Regions from separate parts of the Micromonospora kangleipakensis genome, predicted to be linked through region 1. Evidence: riboswitches for the same ligand, from Rfam matches in the RefSeq annotation. Region 1 holds a riboswitch; the other holds the start of a gene.
What was found. A riboswitch is a leader RNA that binds a small molecule or an ion and turns the genes downstream of it on or off. The one in region 1 is predicted to bind cobalamin.

Region 1 (7,328 bases):
TGGGGAGCACGTTGACCAGGCCGCGGGTGGGCGAGCCGGACGGCCCGGGCGGGACGAAGCGGCCGTCGAGCGCGCCGAGCACCCGGTCGAGCTCGTCGGTGGTCCGGTCCAGCCGGGGCACCACCTCGCGGGCGGCGAAGCGCAGCACGTCGGCGGCGTCCGGGATCGGCCGCCCGGCGACCTCCCGGACGACGGCGTCGACCTTGCCGGCGTCCCAGCCGAGGGTCTCCATGCCGACGACCAGGCGGCGGGCCAGCGCCTCGATCAGGTCGACCGCGTCGGCGGCGGTGGCGGCGGGGCCGTCCACCACGTCGGTCAGCGCCTCGGGCAGCCTCACCCGGGTGCCGGGCGCGGCGAGCAGCTCCTGCTCGTCCAGGCCGACGCTGGCGGCGAGGGCCTGGCGCAGGCCGGGCAGGGCGCGGGCGCCGCCCCACACCTGCGGGGCGCGGAGCACGGCGAGGACCAGGTTGACCCGGGCCTCGCCGGTGGGCGCCTGGGCGAGCACGTGCAGTCCGTCGCGGATCTGCACGTCCTTGACCTCGCAGAGGTACCCGTCGAGGTGCAGCACGAAGTCGTCGAAGTCCGCGGCGTCGGGCTTCTGCTCGGTGTGCAGGTCGTGGTGCAGCTCGGCGGCGCGGACCAGGTCCCAGATCTGCGCCTGCACCGTCGGGGCCTTGGCCGGGTCGAGGGCCTGCACGGTCGCGTACTCGTCGAGGAGCTGTTCGAGCTTGGCCAGCTCGCCGTACGTCTCGGCGCGCGCCATCGGCGGCACCAGGTGGTCGACGACGACGGCGTGGGCGCGGCGCTTGGCCTGGGTGCCCTCGCCGGGGTCGTTGACGATGAACGGGTAGACCAGCGGCAGGTCGCCGAGGACGGCGTCGGGGGCGCAGTCGGCGGCCAGCCCGAGCCCCTTGCCGGGCAGCCATTCCAGGGTGCCGTGCTTGCCGAGGTGCACCACGGCGTCCGCGCCGAAGCCGCCGTCGGCGACCGGCGCGGCGAGCCACCGGTACGCGGCCAGGTAGTGGTGGCTGGGCGGCAGGTCGGGGTCGTGGTAGATGGCGATCGGGTTCTCCCCGAAGCCGCGCGGCGGCTGGATGAGCAGCACCACGTTGCCGAACCGCAGCCCGGCGAGGGCGACGTCCCCGCCGTCGGTGTAGAGCTGGCCGGGCGGCTCGCCCCAGTGCTGCCGCATCCGCTCGCGCAGCCCGGCCGGGGCCGCGTCGAACCAGCGCCGGTACGTCTCCCCCGGCACCCGGGCCTCGGCGGCGGCGAGCTGCTCCGGGGTGAGCCACTCGACGTCGTGCCCGCCGGCCGCGATGAGCGCGTGGATCAGCGCGTCCCCGTCGTCGGGTACCGGCCCGTCGCCGAGGTGCCAGCCGGCGTCGGCGAGGGCGGCGAGCAGCCGTACCGCCGAGGCGGGGGTGTCCAGCCCGACGGCGTTGCCGACCCGGGAGTGCTTCGTCGGGTAGGAGCTGAGCACGACGGCGAGCCGCTTGTCGGCGTTCGGCACGTGCCGCAGCCGGGCCTGGCGTACCGCGATGCCGGCGACCCGGGCGGCCCGCTCCGGATCGGGTTCGTAGACCGAGAGCCCGTCGGCGTCGATCCGCTTGAACGAGAACGGCACGGTGATGATCCGCCCGTCGAACTCGGGGATGGCCACCTGCATCGCGGCGTCCAACGGGGAGAGTCCGGCGTCGCCGGCCGCCCACTGCTCGCGGGTGCTGGTCAGGCAGAGCGCCTGGATGACCGGTACGTCGAGGGCGGCGAGCGCGCCGACGTCCCAGGCGTCCTCGTCGCCCCCGCCGGAGGCGTCGGCGGCGATCGTCCCGCCGGCGGCGAGCACCGTCACGACGAGCGCATCGCAGCGGGCGAAGAGGTCGAGGGGTCCGGCGCCGGGGGTGAGGCCGCGCAGCGAGCCGCAGAAGATCGGCAGCGGGCGCCCGCCGGCCGCCGCGACCGCGTCGGCCAGGGTCTCGACGAAGGCGGTGTTCCCGGCCAGGGCGTGCGCCCGGTAGAAGACGATCCCCACCGTCGGCCGCCCGTCCGCCGGCGGGCCGCCACCGGCGTCGGTCGCGCTGGTCGTGTTCCGGCCACGCTCGCCGGCCTGGTCGGGAATGCGTTCGCCGTCGCGGTCGGGGATGCGGTCGCGGTCGCCGTGGCGGTGCGGGGTGCGGTCGCGGTCGTGGGTGGGGTCGCCGAGGATGCCGTACGGCGGGGTGGGCGCGGGCGGGGCGAAGCCCTCGCCGGTGAGCAGGACCGTGTCGGAGAGAAACCGGGCCAGCTGGGCGAGGTTGTCCGGGCCACCCTCGACCAGGTAGGCCAGCGCCCCGGTGGCCACCCCGGCGGCCACGGTGGAGGCCGCCATCAGCTCGGCGTCGGGCAGCGTCTCGCCGCCGAGCACCACGGTCGGCACGCCGGAGGCGAGGACGGCGGCGAGCCCGTCCGGCCACGCCTGCCGACCACCGAGCAGGCGTACGACGGCCAGGTCGACGCCGTCGAGCAGCGCGGGCACGGCGTCGGCGGCGACCCGGGCGGGGTTGGCCAGCCGGTAGCCCGGGCCGCTGGCGCGGGCCGCCAGCAGGTCGGTGTCGGCGGTGGAGAGCAGCAGGATGCGCACGGACAGCTCCGGAGAGTGACACCCGAGGTGGCGGGTCGACCGCCGACGGGCAGGGGGTGGGCGCGGGGTCAGCCGCCCGATGGCCGGCTCAGCGGCGACGCGTGGGTACGCGGACGCGGCCGGCGGCGGACCGGGGCGGGACGGAACTCAGCGGAGAGCGGCGACGAGCCGGACGGGACCGGTGGCGGCGCGGCGCCGGGTCACGCGGGCGGCCGGGCGCACGGGAGTGCGACCGGAGCGCGGTGCGGCGGGGTGGGCGGTCAACGGCGCGTCGGTGCGCGCCGGCCGAATGCGACGATCATCGTCGATGGCAGAGCAGCCGTGCATCGGGTCCTCCTCGGGTGTCCACGCCCTGGGGTCAGCTCCCGACGGCCGAAGTATCCTGGCTCCCGGATCGACGCTCACCCCCGGCCTTCCAACCGCAGACACACGGCCGTGACTCACGAGGGGGGATCGCTCCCCGGTGACAGTGGCGGGACCGCGCCGGAATCACACCGGCTTCCTTCACTGCCGTCAGGCCGCGAATGGTGCCACACCCGCCCGCCGCCGGTCAACGGCCGCCTCGCCGGGACCGGCCGCGACAGCAGCATCACCCGCGGTCGATGTGTCTGACCCGCGATCGACCCGGAGCAGAATGGCGGACGCCGATGCCCGGCGCACATTTCGCCGGTCCGCGCCGCGCCCTTCCACGCCATTCCCGCCGCACGGTCTCCCACTCCACGCCGGCCGCTCCGCCCCTGGCGGGACGGCCCGGGGCGCCCCGAGCGGCCAGCACCGGAGGTCGACAGTGGACCCCGGCCATCGCCCAGGGAGGAATTGCCGCCATCGACACCGTGGCGCTCCGACATGTCGCCGGCCGGGTGTGGCTCTTTCCCGGCGATCCCGACCCGGGCAACGTCCGGCCCGGCGTGGCCGTCGTCGCCGGCGACGGCGGAAGTGTGATCGTCGACGCGGGGCAGAGCCCGGCGCACGCCCGGGAGATCCAGGCCGCGCTGCGCGCGGCCGACCTGCCCGATGAGCCTGGCGCAGGCCCGGGAGGCGCTGGCGGGCTGACCGGCCCACCGCCCCCGATCCGAGGCCGGACTGCCCTATCCTCAGGCGATGCGAGACCGCCGGGTCGTGCTGGTGTGGGCCGGGTTCGCGGTGACCGCGCTGGTGTCCACCGTGCTGGTGCTGCGGCGCCCGGACCGCCTCTCCGACCTGCACATCTACTACGGGGCGCTGGCCCAGCTGCGGTCCGGGCGCCCGCTGTACACGTACGTCGCGGAGAACGGCGGCCCGTTCACCTACCCGCCGTTCGCAGCGGTCGCGCTCTGGCCGGTCACCGCGGTCACCGAGTCCGTGGCACAGGTGATCTGGCTGCTGCTGACGGTCGCGGCGGTGGTCGCCATCGCCGTGCCGGTCGGTGGCGTGCTGGCGAGCGGGCGGTCCCGACGGCCGCTCGCCGTGGCGACGGTGGCCGCGGTGCTGATGCTCTCCGCGCCGGTGCAGAGCAACCTCCGCTTCGGGCAGGTCAGCATCTTCGTCGTGCTCCTGGCGCTCCTGGACGGCATGGGGGTCGCGCCGCCCCGGTTCCGCGGAATCCTGGTCGGGGTGGCCGCGGCGATCAAGCTGACCCCGTTGCTGTTCGTGGTGTACTTCCTCGCCAGCGGCCGGTACCGGGACGCCGGTCGCGCGGCGCTCACCTTCGTGGCGTGCGCGGGGATCGGCGCCGCCGTCCTGCCCGCGGAGAGCCGCAGCTACTGGACCGGCACCGTGTTCCAGACCTCCCGGATCGGCAACCTGGCCTCCCTGGGCAACCAGTCGCTGCACGGCATGTTGCTGCGGCTCGGCGTCGACGAGGCGTCCCTGCCGCTGGTCTGGGCCGCGCTGGTGGGGGCGATCTGCGCGGTGGCCTTGCTGCGCGCGCGGCAGCTCACCCGCCACGGCCGGCCGGGGCACGGCGCGGTGCTCGTCGGCTGCGCCACCGTGGCCGCGTCGCCGGTGTCCTGGACCCACCACCAGGTCTGGCCGGTGCTGGCCGCGATGCTGCTGATCGGCGCGTCCGGACCCGCCCGGAAGGTCGCCGGCGCGGCCCTGCTGGTGACCATGGTGCTGTCGCTGGGGGCGGTGCTGGGTCCGGTCTCGACGCGGCCCGGCGTGCAGTTCCTGTTCGAGAACGCCCGCGCGCTCGGTGTGTGCGCGCTCTGCCTGGCCGGCTTCGGCGGCATCGCGGTCGCGGCGTCCCGGCCGCACCGGCAGCCGACCGTCGGCCGGGCGTGGCTGCGGGTGGGCGTGGCCGCCACGGCGACGCTGGCGTTCTTCGCCGTGCAGCCGCTCCCGGCCGGCGCCGACCCGACGTTCAAGGCCTACACCCTCGACGACGTGGTGAACCCGCGGTACTTCTTCGTCTGCCGCGGTCCCGCCGCCTGCGCCGCGTACGGCACCCGCCCGCCGGTCACCTTCGGCACGAGGACCGAGAAGACCAAGGTACGAGTCAACGGTATTGTCTCCCCGCAGGTGGCCCGCCTGGAGTACTACTCCGCTCCCGGCGGCGCGCCCCGGGTCATCCCCCTGCTCGCCCCCTATCCCGGGTCGCGCACCTTCTCGTTCCGGTCGGCCACGATGGCACACGGTCGGCTCGTCGCCTACGCGGCCGACGGCCGGCCGATCGCCACGTACGACGACGAGCTCGCCGCCGCGTTCCGCGCGCCCCAGTGACCGTCCCGGCGGACCCGCGGCAACCCGGAAAGGTTCAGCGGGCGTGGCGTTCCGGGTGGGCCCGGTTCCAGGCCCGCATCCGCTCCGGGTAGCCGGTGCGGCCGGCCTCGTACAGCGGGATGGCGTGCTTCTGGGCGATCTTCCCGGCGGCGCGCGGCGAGCCGGTGCGGCGGCGGATCCACTCGCCGTCGTGGGCGATCGCGACCACCGTGGTGTCGGTCGCCGTGGTCTCCGGTTCCAGGTAGAACTCCACGCCCTGCCGGCTGACGGCGAATGCTTCCAGGGCGGCGAGGTCGTCCCCGGTCGCCTCCCGGTCGAGCTTGGTCGGGGTCGTGTCGGCGACGCGTGACCGTCGGCTGAACCAGCCCATTGCCCGGCTCCTCTCCTCGGCGTCCCTCCCAGTGCAGCACCCTTTCCTGACAGTCACCTGCGAGCCGGATGGCAGCACACTGACCGTCGGGCCCGGGCGGGTCAGCGGGCCGGTGGGCGCAGCACCGGGACCAGAGCGAGGGTGGGCAGCAGCAGGATCGGCACGACCAGCAGCGCGCGCAGCGTGCCGACGTGGTCGCCGAGCAGGCCGAGCAGCGGCGGTCCGCCCAGGAACGCGGTGTAGCCGATCACCGCGACCACGCTGACCCGGGCCGGTGCCCGGTCCTCGTCGTCGGCGGCGGCGCTCATCCCGACCGGGAAGCCGAGCGAGGCGCCGAGCCCCCAGAGCGCGACGCCGGCGACCGCCAGCGGCCCGGAGCCGGCCAGCACCGCCAGGGTGGCCCCGCCGGCGGCGAGGCCGATGGTGCCGAGCAGCACCGGCACCCGTCCCCAGCGGTCGATGGCCACGGTGCCGGCGGTACGGCCGAGCGTCATGCCGACCACGAAGACGCCGAAGACGGCGGCGCCGACCGCCTCGCTGACCCCGTACCCGTCGACGAAGGCGACCGCCAGCCAGTCGTTCGCGCTGCCCTCGGTGAACGCCATCACCAGCACCAGCAGGCCGACGAGCAGGGTGCGCGGCTCCCGCCAGGCGGCCAGCAGCGCCCGCCGTCGGGCCGCCGGCTCCGCCGCGCCGTCGGCCTCCGCTGCGGCCGGCAGGAAGGACCGGGCGCCGAGCAGCGTGCCGACCAGCACCACCGTCGCCAGCGCGGTCAGGTGCACGCCGACCGGTACGCCCACCCGGGCCGCCCCGGCGCCGATCCCCGCCCCGGCCACCGAGCCGAGGCTCCAGGCGGCGTGGAACCGGGGCAGGATGGTCCGGCCCAGCCGCTTCTCGACGGCCGCGCCCTCGATGTTCATCGCCACGTCGCAGGCGCCGGAGCCGTAGCCGAGGGCGAACAGCCCGACGGCGACGCCGGCCAGCGAGCCGGCGAGCCCGGCGGAGAGCCCGACCACCGTCATGCCGACCGCGACGAGCAGGGTCGAGGTGGCCACCGTCCAGGCCGGCCCGAGGCGCTGGGTGACCAGGCCGGCGGTCGGCATCGCCAGCAGCGCGCCGACGGACATCGCGAGCAGCAGCAGGCCCAGCCGGCCGGCGCTCAGTTCGAGGGACTCCTTGACGGCGGGGACCCGGGAGAACCAGGTGGCCACCGCCAGCCCGTTGAGGGCGAACACGACCGCCACCCCGGTACGGGCGGCCAGGACCGGCCGCGGTACCGCCCGCCGGTCGGCGGTCGGTGTCTCGGTGGTGCTGCTCACAGCGCTGTCTTCCTCTCCCCGGGCGGACTGCCTCGCCGACGATCGCACACCTGAGAGCGCTACCACCACAAGCTGGATCCGCCCCTTACCGGCGACCGCCGCGAACCGGCATGATGCCGGGGTGGGCGGGCGCGGGGGCGCGGCCGGGGACGGGTGGAGGACGACGTGAGCAGGCCGACGACACGCCCGGCGACGCTCGAGGACGTGGCCCGGGCGGCCGGGGTGTCCCGGTCGACCGCCTCGCGGGTGATCGCCGGCACCGGATTCGCCTCGCCCGCCGCCCGGGACCGGGTCGTCGCCGCCGCCGACCGGCTCGGCTACG
Region 2 (7,328 bases), 4.3 Mb from region 1:
GGCTGCACCAGCCGCCCGGCCAGGCCCCGGTGGCCGGCAGCGGGCCGCACTGGTTGGGCGGATTCTCCCGCTGGCTGCGTCCGCCGCACCGGCAGCTCGCGCTGATCGACCGGACGCCCGAGCAGTACGCCCTGTCGGTGCTGCTCTCCGCGCTGGTCGGCTTCGCCACCCCGGCACTGGCGTCGGCCGCGCTCTTCGCGGGCGGGGTGTCGGTCCCGGTGGTCGTACCGGTGCTGGGCAGCCTGGGGATGGCGCTGGTCGCCGGCCTGCTCGCGCACCGCGCGGTGCTGACGAAGGCGGACGCCGCGCGGGACGAGTTCCGCCAGGCGGTCTGCACCTACCTCGACCTGGTGGCGTTGCAGCTCTCCGCCGCGCACGGCCCGGTACAGTCGCTGGAGCGGGCGGCGGCGGTCTGCGACGGCTGGGTCTTCGACCGGATCCGCGAGTCGCTGCGGATCGCCCAGTTGCAGATGCACTCGCCCTGGGACGAGCTCCAGGAGCTGGCCGACCGGATCGGCATCCCGGAGCTCGGCGACGTCGGCGCGATCATGCGCTCCTCGGGCAGCGAGGGGGCGCAGGTGCACGAGACCCTGCGCAGCCGGGCCGACTCGCTGCGCGACCAGATCCGCACCGACAACCTGGCCCGGGCCGAGGGGGTGACCAGCCGGCTGGACATCCCCGGCTCGCTGCTGGTCTTCGTCCTGCTCGGCTTCGCCGTCTATCCGTTCCTCGCCCGCCTGTGAACCGAACCGAGAAGGAGAACGCCATGTACTTCTACACCTGTCTGCATGCCGCGGTGGCGACCCGGCTGGCCGAGCTGCGCCGCGACACCGAGCGGGGCGACAGCCCGGTGCCGACCGCCGTGATCATCTTCGGGCTGGTCGCGGTCGCCATGGCGGTCACCGCGCTCGCCCTGACCAAGGCGAACAACTGGATGAACGCCATCCCGAACAACACCGCGCCGTGATGGACCGCCCCGCTCGTACGGACCGGAGCCGGTCGGCAGCCGCCGATCGGCCCGCCGGCCCCCGCGGACCGGGGCGGCTCTGCGACGCCATCCGGCGGCGGCTCGCCGAGGGCGGGGCGGACCGGGGCGCGAACCCGGTGGAGCTGGCGGTGCTGATGCCGGTGATCCTGGTGCTGCTCTTCGCCTCGATCCAGCTCGCCGTCTGGTTCGTCGCCCGCTCCACCGCGCTGAACGCGGCGCAGAGCGGAGTGAACGCCCAACGGGTCGTCCAGGCGCCGCCCGGCGCCGGGGAGGCCCGGGCCACCCGTTTCCTGCGGGCGGCCGGTGACTGGCTGGTCGGCTGGGAGGCCGCCGGCCCGACCTGCGTCGCCGGCGCCACCGAGGTCACCTGCACGGTCAGCGGCCGGTCCCTGTCGGTCATCCCGGGGGTCAGCTTCCCGGTCCGGCAGACCGCCCACGGCACCATCGAACGCTGGACGACGGGGTGAGGCGGATGGTCGACCGGCCCGATCGGGGTTCCGTCTCGATCGAGGTGGCGGTGCTCGCCCCGGCCTTCATCGCGCTGATGGTGCTGGCCGGGGTGGCGGGCCGGACCGCGGTCGCCGACGAGGCGGTGGAGTCGGCCGCGCACGACGCCGCCCGGGCCGCCTCGATCGCCCGGGACGCCCGCACAGGCCGGGCCGCCGCCGTCGAGGCGGCCCGGCGACAGCTCGACTGGCGGGGCCTGAACTGCTCGGGCGAGCCGGCGCTGTCGCTCAGCGGCTCGGTGGGAAGGACGCGGACCACCTTCGAGCGGGCGTACCGCAGCGCGCCGGGCGTGCCGGCGACCGTCACGGTCACGGTGAGCTGCACCGTCTCCTTCGCCGACCTGCGCGCCCCCGGGGTGCCGGGCGGCAAGGCCGTCGCCGCCACCTTCACCTCGCCGCTGGACACCTACCGGAGCCGCCGATGACCGGGTGGACGGTCCGGGAGAGCGGCCGGGTCAGCCTCTTCCTCGCCGCTGCGATGACCGGCGTGCTCGTCATCATCGGGCTCGCCTACGACGGGGCCGGGCAGTTGCGCTCGTTGCAGCGCGCGGACGACCTCGCCGCGGAGGCGGCCCGCAGCGGCGGCCAGATGATCGACCGGGCGCGGGCGATCGAGGGCGGCCCGAAGGAGATCGACGAGGCGAGCGCCCGGACCGCCGTCGCGGACTACCTCGCCGCCGCGCGCGGCGTGCGCGGCCACGAGGTCAGCTTCCCGGTGGTCGACGGCGAGAAGCAGATCCAGGTACGCGTCCGCATCACCTACCGCCGGGACCTGCTCGGCCTGTTCGGCTTCGACAACACCGTCACCGTCACCGGTGAGGCCACCGCGCGGGCGCTCACCGGGGCGCCGTAGGAAGGAAGGCAGCCATGGCCGCACCGCAACGGTCCGCCGTACGGCGGACCGGCCAGGTCCTCACCGGGCTCGGCTCCCTCGTCGTGCTCTGCGCGGTGCTGGCCGGCGCGCCGATCGCGCTGCTCGCCTTCGCCGGTAACCCGCTCCCCGACCACCTGCCCACCCTCGCCGAGATCGGTACGACGCTGACCAGCCGGGACGACGGGCAGCTCTTCCTGCGGGCGCTGGCGGTGGTCGGCTGGTTCGGCTGGGCGACGTTCGCCTTCTCCGTCCTGCTGGAGCTGGGGGCGCAGACGCTGCACCGGCCGGCGCCCCGGCTGCCCGGGATGCGCCGGCAGCAGCGGGCGGCCGCAGCGCTGGTCGGCTCGGTGGCGCTGATCCTCGCCGCGACCCCGGTCGCCGCGAGCGCCGCCACCCTGGCCGCCCCGCCGGTCGCCACCGCGTCGGCCTTCCCGACCGCGTCGACGGCCGCCAGCTCGGCCGCGCCGACCACGTCCGCCACCGGCGGGCTGCTGCCGGGGCGGGCCGCGCCGCCGGTGTACCGGGTGGCGAAGGGCGACTACCTGGGCGAGGTGGCCGAACGCTACCTCGACGACTTCGACCGCTACCGGGAGGTTGCCCGGCTCAACCGGCTCGCCGATCCGGACCGGATCCGCGCCGGTCAGCTGCTGAAACTGCCCGCCAGCGCGGTCGACGAGGGCGCCCGTACGCACGCCACCGGCCGCCTGGTGGTCCGTCCGGCGACGCCCACCCGCCCCGCCCCGGCCTCCCGTACGCCGACCGCTCCGCAGCCGTCCGACGTGACGCCGCAGCAACCCGCGCCGGATGTCGACGGGCCGGTGGGACAGCCGCCCGCGATGGCCGCCGGTGCGTCCCGGGCGATCACCGACGAGGGCATCAACCGGCCGCTGGCGATCTCGGCGGTGCTGGCGGTGGCGAGCATCGTCGGCGCGCAGATCGGCGCGGTGCTCGGCCTGCGGCGGCGGCCGGTGGTCCGGACCGCCGGGCGGGCGCTCTCCAGCGGCCGGCACCGCAAGGACTGACCGACCGGGCCGACCGGGCCCGACCGCCGCCGGTCCGGCGCTCGCGGGCAGGCGGGCGTTCCGGCGACCGGCGACGGTCCGGCGGTCGGCGTCAGGGCAGTCGGGTCTGCAGGACCCCGTTGACCACCCGGGTCGGCAGGACCTGCTGGTCGTTCCCGGACGGCCCGTGCACCACCTCGCCACCGTTGAGCCGGAACGTGCTGCCGTGCCACGGGCAGACCACGCAGGCGTGGCCGTCGATCTCCTGCACCTCGCCCTGGCCGAGCGGGCCGCTCTGGTGCGGGCAGCGTTCCAGCATCACGGTGACGTCGTCGCCGTGCCGGTAGAGGATCACCGAGACGTCGTCCACCTCCCGGGTGAGCAGCTCCCGCTGCGGCAGGGTGGCCAGGTCGGCCAGCGGGTGCCAGCCGTCGCTGATCAGGTGCAGCTCGGAGACGCTCTGGGTGACCTGCGCCCCCTGCTTGTACGCCAGGTGCCCGCCCAGGTACGCCCCGGTGCTCGCCGCGGAGAGCCCCAGGTACGCCAGCGCCCGGCCCAGCCCGTGCCGCCCGTTCAGCCGGGCGGCCAGCGAGCCGGCGTAGAGGGCCACCCCGACGGCGTTGGAGGCGGCGTGCACCAGGCCGACCCGGCGCTGGTCGCGGGTCAGCGAGGCCCAGTCGTTGAGCCCGGCCAGGGCGGCAGGCACCGCGCTGGCCGTGCCGAGCCCGACCAGCGCGGTGGCGGCCCGGCGCTGCCCGGGCAGCAGGTCGACCACGGCGGCGGAGATCCAGGCTCCGACCGGCACCTGCACCATCGCCGGGTGCAGCGGGTGCCCGAGCCAGACGCCGTGCAGCGCGTCCCGGACCCGCTGCGGGCGCAGGGTGGCTTGGACGACGCGCTGCAACCGGTCGCCCACCCGGTCCAGCGCGGAGGCCTGTTCGAGTTTCGTCAGCAGTTCACGCACCCGGTCCGACTTCCCGGCAGGAGCCGCCCCAAACCGGGCGGCGGCGGCGAATCACCCGTCCGGTAACCGGACCACCCGCCCGCCTTCTCAGGAGACAGCGCGATCCTGCTGGCGCAGCCGGAGCGCGGGTGGGTCAGGCGGGTCAGGCGGACCAGCGGTCGGTGTGCAGCGCGGCGGTGAGCGGGCGGCCGGCGCGCCAGCCGTGGCGGACCAGGTCGGGGACGGTCTCCAGGTGGGTGACCGGGCCGAGGCAGAGCCAGGCGACCGGGCGGACGCCGGCCGGGATGCCGAGCAGCTCGGCCAGGAACGGCTCCCGGTAGAAGGAGACCCAACCGACGCCGAGCTCTTCGGCGGTGGCGGCCAGCCAGAGGTTCTGGATGGCCAGGCAGACCGAGTAGAGGCCGGCGTCCGCGATGGCGTGCCGGCCGAGCACGGCCGGGCCGCCCCGCGCGGGGTCGTACGTGACGACGACCGAGAGCGTGGACTCCAGCACCCCGTCGATCTTGATCCGGGCGAACCGTTCGGCGGCCGGACCGTCCAGGGTGGCGGCGAAGGTGTCCCGCTCGACCTGCACGTGCCGGTGGAAGCGGCGGCGGGTCTCCGGGTCGCGTACCAGGATGAAGTCCCAGGGCTGGGTGTGGCCGACGCTCGGCGCGGCGTGCGCCGCGGTGAGGATGCGGTCCAGGGTGTCGTCCGGCACCGGCGCTCCGGTGAACTCGGCGCGCACGTCCCGACGGCGGTGGATGACGTCGTACAGATCCAAGGCAGGCTCCCGCTGCGCTCGGCCCGACCCCGAAGGGCGGGCAGGCTGACGCGAGGCCGGTCTTCGGACTCCCGGATCGACGCCTGGCCGTCCGCCTTCCCAGCCGTACGGCCAGTGGCTGCGCGTGACGCGCGTGGACGGTGGCTCCCCGGTCACCGCGGCGGGCCCGTGCCGGATTCGCACCGGCTTCCCGATTCTCCCCGCTCGCGCGGGGCACCTCACATGATCGTGCCGCCGCTGATGTTAGCGCCCGCCCCGAACCGCAGGGCCGGCCCGGGGAGCGGGAAATCCGGTCGCGCCGGGCCCGGTCCGCGACCATCGTGACCGAGGTGTACGCGCACGCTTCCCGCCCCCTGCCGGTCCACCCGGCCGTCCGGCTCACCGCGGCGCTCGGCCGCCCGGAGGCCGTACCGCCGCCGTTGCTGATGCTGCTCGGGATGGTCTCCACGCAGGTCGGCGCGGCGGTGGCCAAGCAGCTCTTCGCCTCGACCAGCCCGGGCGGCACCACCGCCCTGCGGCTCGGCCTCGGCGCGCTCGTCCTGCTCGCGGCGAGCCGGCCCACGCTGCGGCTCGGCTGGCGGGCGGTCGGTCTGGTCGGGGCGTTCGGGGTGGCCATGGCGGCGATGAACCTCGCCTTCTACGCCGCCCTGCAGCGGGTGCCGCTCGGGGTGGCGGTCACCGTCGGCTTCGCCGGTCCGCTGCTGGTGTCGCTGCTGGGCAGCCGCCGGTTCACCGACGTGCTCTGGGCGGCGCTGGCCGGCACGGGCGTGCTGCTGCTCGCCGGACTGGGCGGGGTCGGCGTGGACGCCGTCGGCCTGCTGCTCTGCGCGCTGATCGCGGTCGGCTGGGCCGGGTACGTGCTGCTCGGCAAGGCGATGAGCGGGCACGTGCCGGGCACCCGGGGGCTGGCGCTGGGGATGGCCGTGGGCGCGGTCTGCGTACTGCCGTTCGGGGTGGCGTCGGGCGGCGCGGAGCTGCTCGACCCCCGGATCCTCGCGCTCGGGCTCGGGGTGGCGCTGCTGTCGTCGGTGCTGCCGTACTCGGCGGAGCTGGCCGCCCTGCGCCGGCTGCCGGCGCGGGTCTTCGCGGTCCTGCTCAGCCTGGAACCGGCGGTGGCGGCGCTGGTCGGCGCGCTGCTCCTGGGCGAGCTGCTGGCCTGGCCGCAGCTGCTCGGGGTGGGCTGCGTGGTGGGCGCCGCCCTCGGCGCCACCCTGGCCCGCCGCGCCTGACCGCCGGCGCGGACCGCCGGGAGCCGCCGCCGCGCCGGTCATCGGGCGCGCGCCCAGGACAGGAACCGCTCGGTCAGATTCGCCGGCGCGGCGTGGCCGTTGAGTTGGGACAACTGCGCGCCGGCCTCGGCCATCAGGGTGCCGAGGTAGACCAGCAGCGCGGTCCGGTCGTCGCGGTACTCGACCAGTAGGGAGAGTCGCGCCGGCTGGCAGGGCCACTCCGCGCCGCAGCCCCGGCAGCGCCACAGCGGGCGCATCGGCAGGTGCGGCCGGGACGGGCGGCTCACCTCCGGCCGCCGGCGCGCCGCCATCCGCCGGCCCGCCAGCGCTGCGCCGGAGTGAGGTTGCCCGCGCGACCCGGGTCGCTCGTCGGAAAGACCTCGGTCGGCCGGGTCGCCCAGCTCGGCCGCTCGTTCAGCGGCGTCCTCGGTCGAGGTACGGGGATCGACCTCTCGGGCTGGTGTCGCCAGAACCGGAAACGCACGGTGGGCTCCCTTCGGAAGAGGTTCGAGGGGGCCGCCCCCGACGTCGTTGGCGGGGCGGCCCCGGCGCTGACGCCGACCGCCGGGCTCCTCGCCTCCACCGGTCGCGCCGTCCTGCGCAACACGCTCCCTCCGGTGATCGGACAGATACACCGCGTAGCTATATGGTCGGTGGATATTCGAGACATCCGATGGAGGGGCCGTGAACGACGCGCTGCGGGTGGCGCTCGGCGAGACCGGGCACACGACCGAATCGCTCGCCGAGCGAGTGGGCGTGGACCCGAAGACCGTGGGGCGGTGGCTCAGCGAGGGCCGGATCCCCCATCCCCGGCATCGGGTGTCAGCGGCGGAGGTGCTGGGCCGGGACGTCGGGGACATTTGGCCGGACACTTCAAGACGTCGTGAGCCGGTTTGGTTCCGTCCATGGCAGGAGATCGAGCGCGAGGCGGTGTCGCTGCGGTCGTTTGAATCCCTCGTTCTGCCGGGCCTACTTCAGACCGAGGCCTATGCCAGAGCTGTTC

Region 2: another riboswitch for cobalamin. It lies ahead of bluB (5,6-dimethylbenzimidazole synthase); the one in region 1 lies ahead of cobN (cobaltochelatase subunit CobN).

The regions. Positions count from the first base shown of each region.
Region 1 covers NZ_SHLD01000001.1:5,346,902-5,354,229, forward strand. The annotation lists gene cobN (cobaltochelatase subunit CobN) at 1-2,617, opposite strand, end outside; cobalamin riboswitch at 2,993-3,122, opposite strand; gene EV384_RS25790 (glycosyltransferase 87 family protein) at 3,719-5,317, shown strand; gene EV384_RS25795 (hypothetical protein) at 5,352-5,687, opposite strand; gene EV384_RS25800 (MFS transporter) at 5,789-7,006, opposite strand; gene EV384_RS25805 (LacI family DNA-binding transcriptional regulator) at 7,172-7,328, shown strand, end outside.
Region 2 covers NZ_SHLD01000001.1:1,077,329-1,084,656, reverse strand. The annotation lists gene EV384_RS05260 (type II secretion system F family protein) at 1-743, shown strand, start outside; gene EV384_RS05255 (hypothetical protein) at 767-967, shown strand; gene EV384_RS05250 (TadE/TadG family type IV pilus assembly protein) at 967-1,455, shown strand; gene EV384_RS05245 (TadE/TadG family type IV pilus assembly protein) at 1,461-1,919, shown strand; gene EV384_RS05240 (hypothetical protein) at 1,916-2,347, shown strand; gene EV384_RS05235 (LysM peptidoglycan-binding domain-containing protein) at 2,362-3,390, shown strand; gene EV384_RS05230 (Rieske (2Fe-2S) protein) at 3,482-4,333, opposite strand; gene bluB (5,6-dimethylbenzimidazole synthase) at 4,476-5,096, opposite strand; cobalamin riboswitch at 5,134-5,332, opposite strand; gene EV384_RS05220 (EamA family transporter) at 5,426-6,325, shown strand; gene EV384_RS05215 (flavin reductase) at 6,364-6,636, opposite strand; partial or broken gene EV384_RS05210 (helix-turn-helix domain-containing protein) at 7,010-7,328, shown strand, end outside.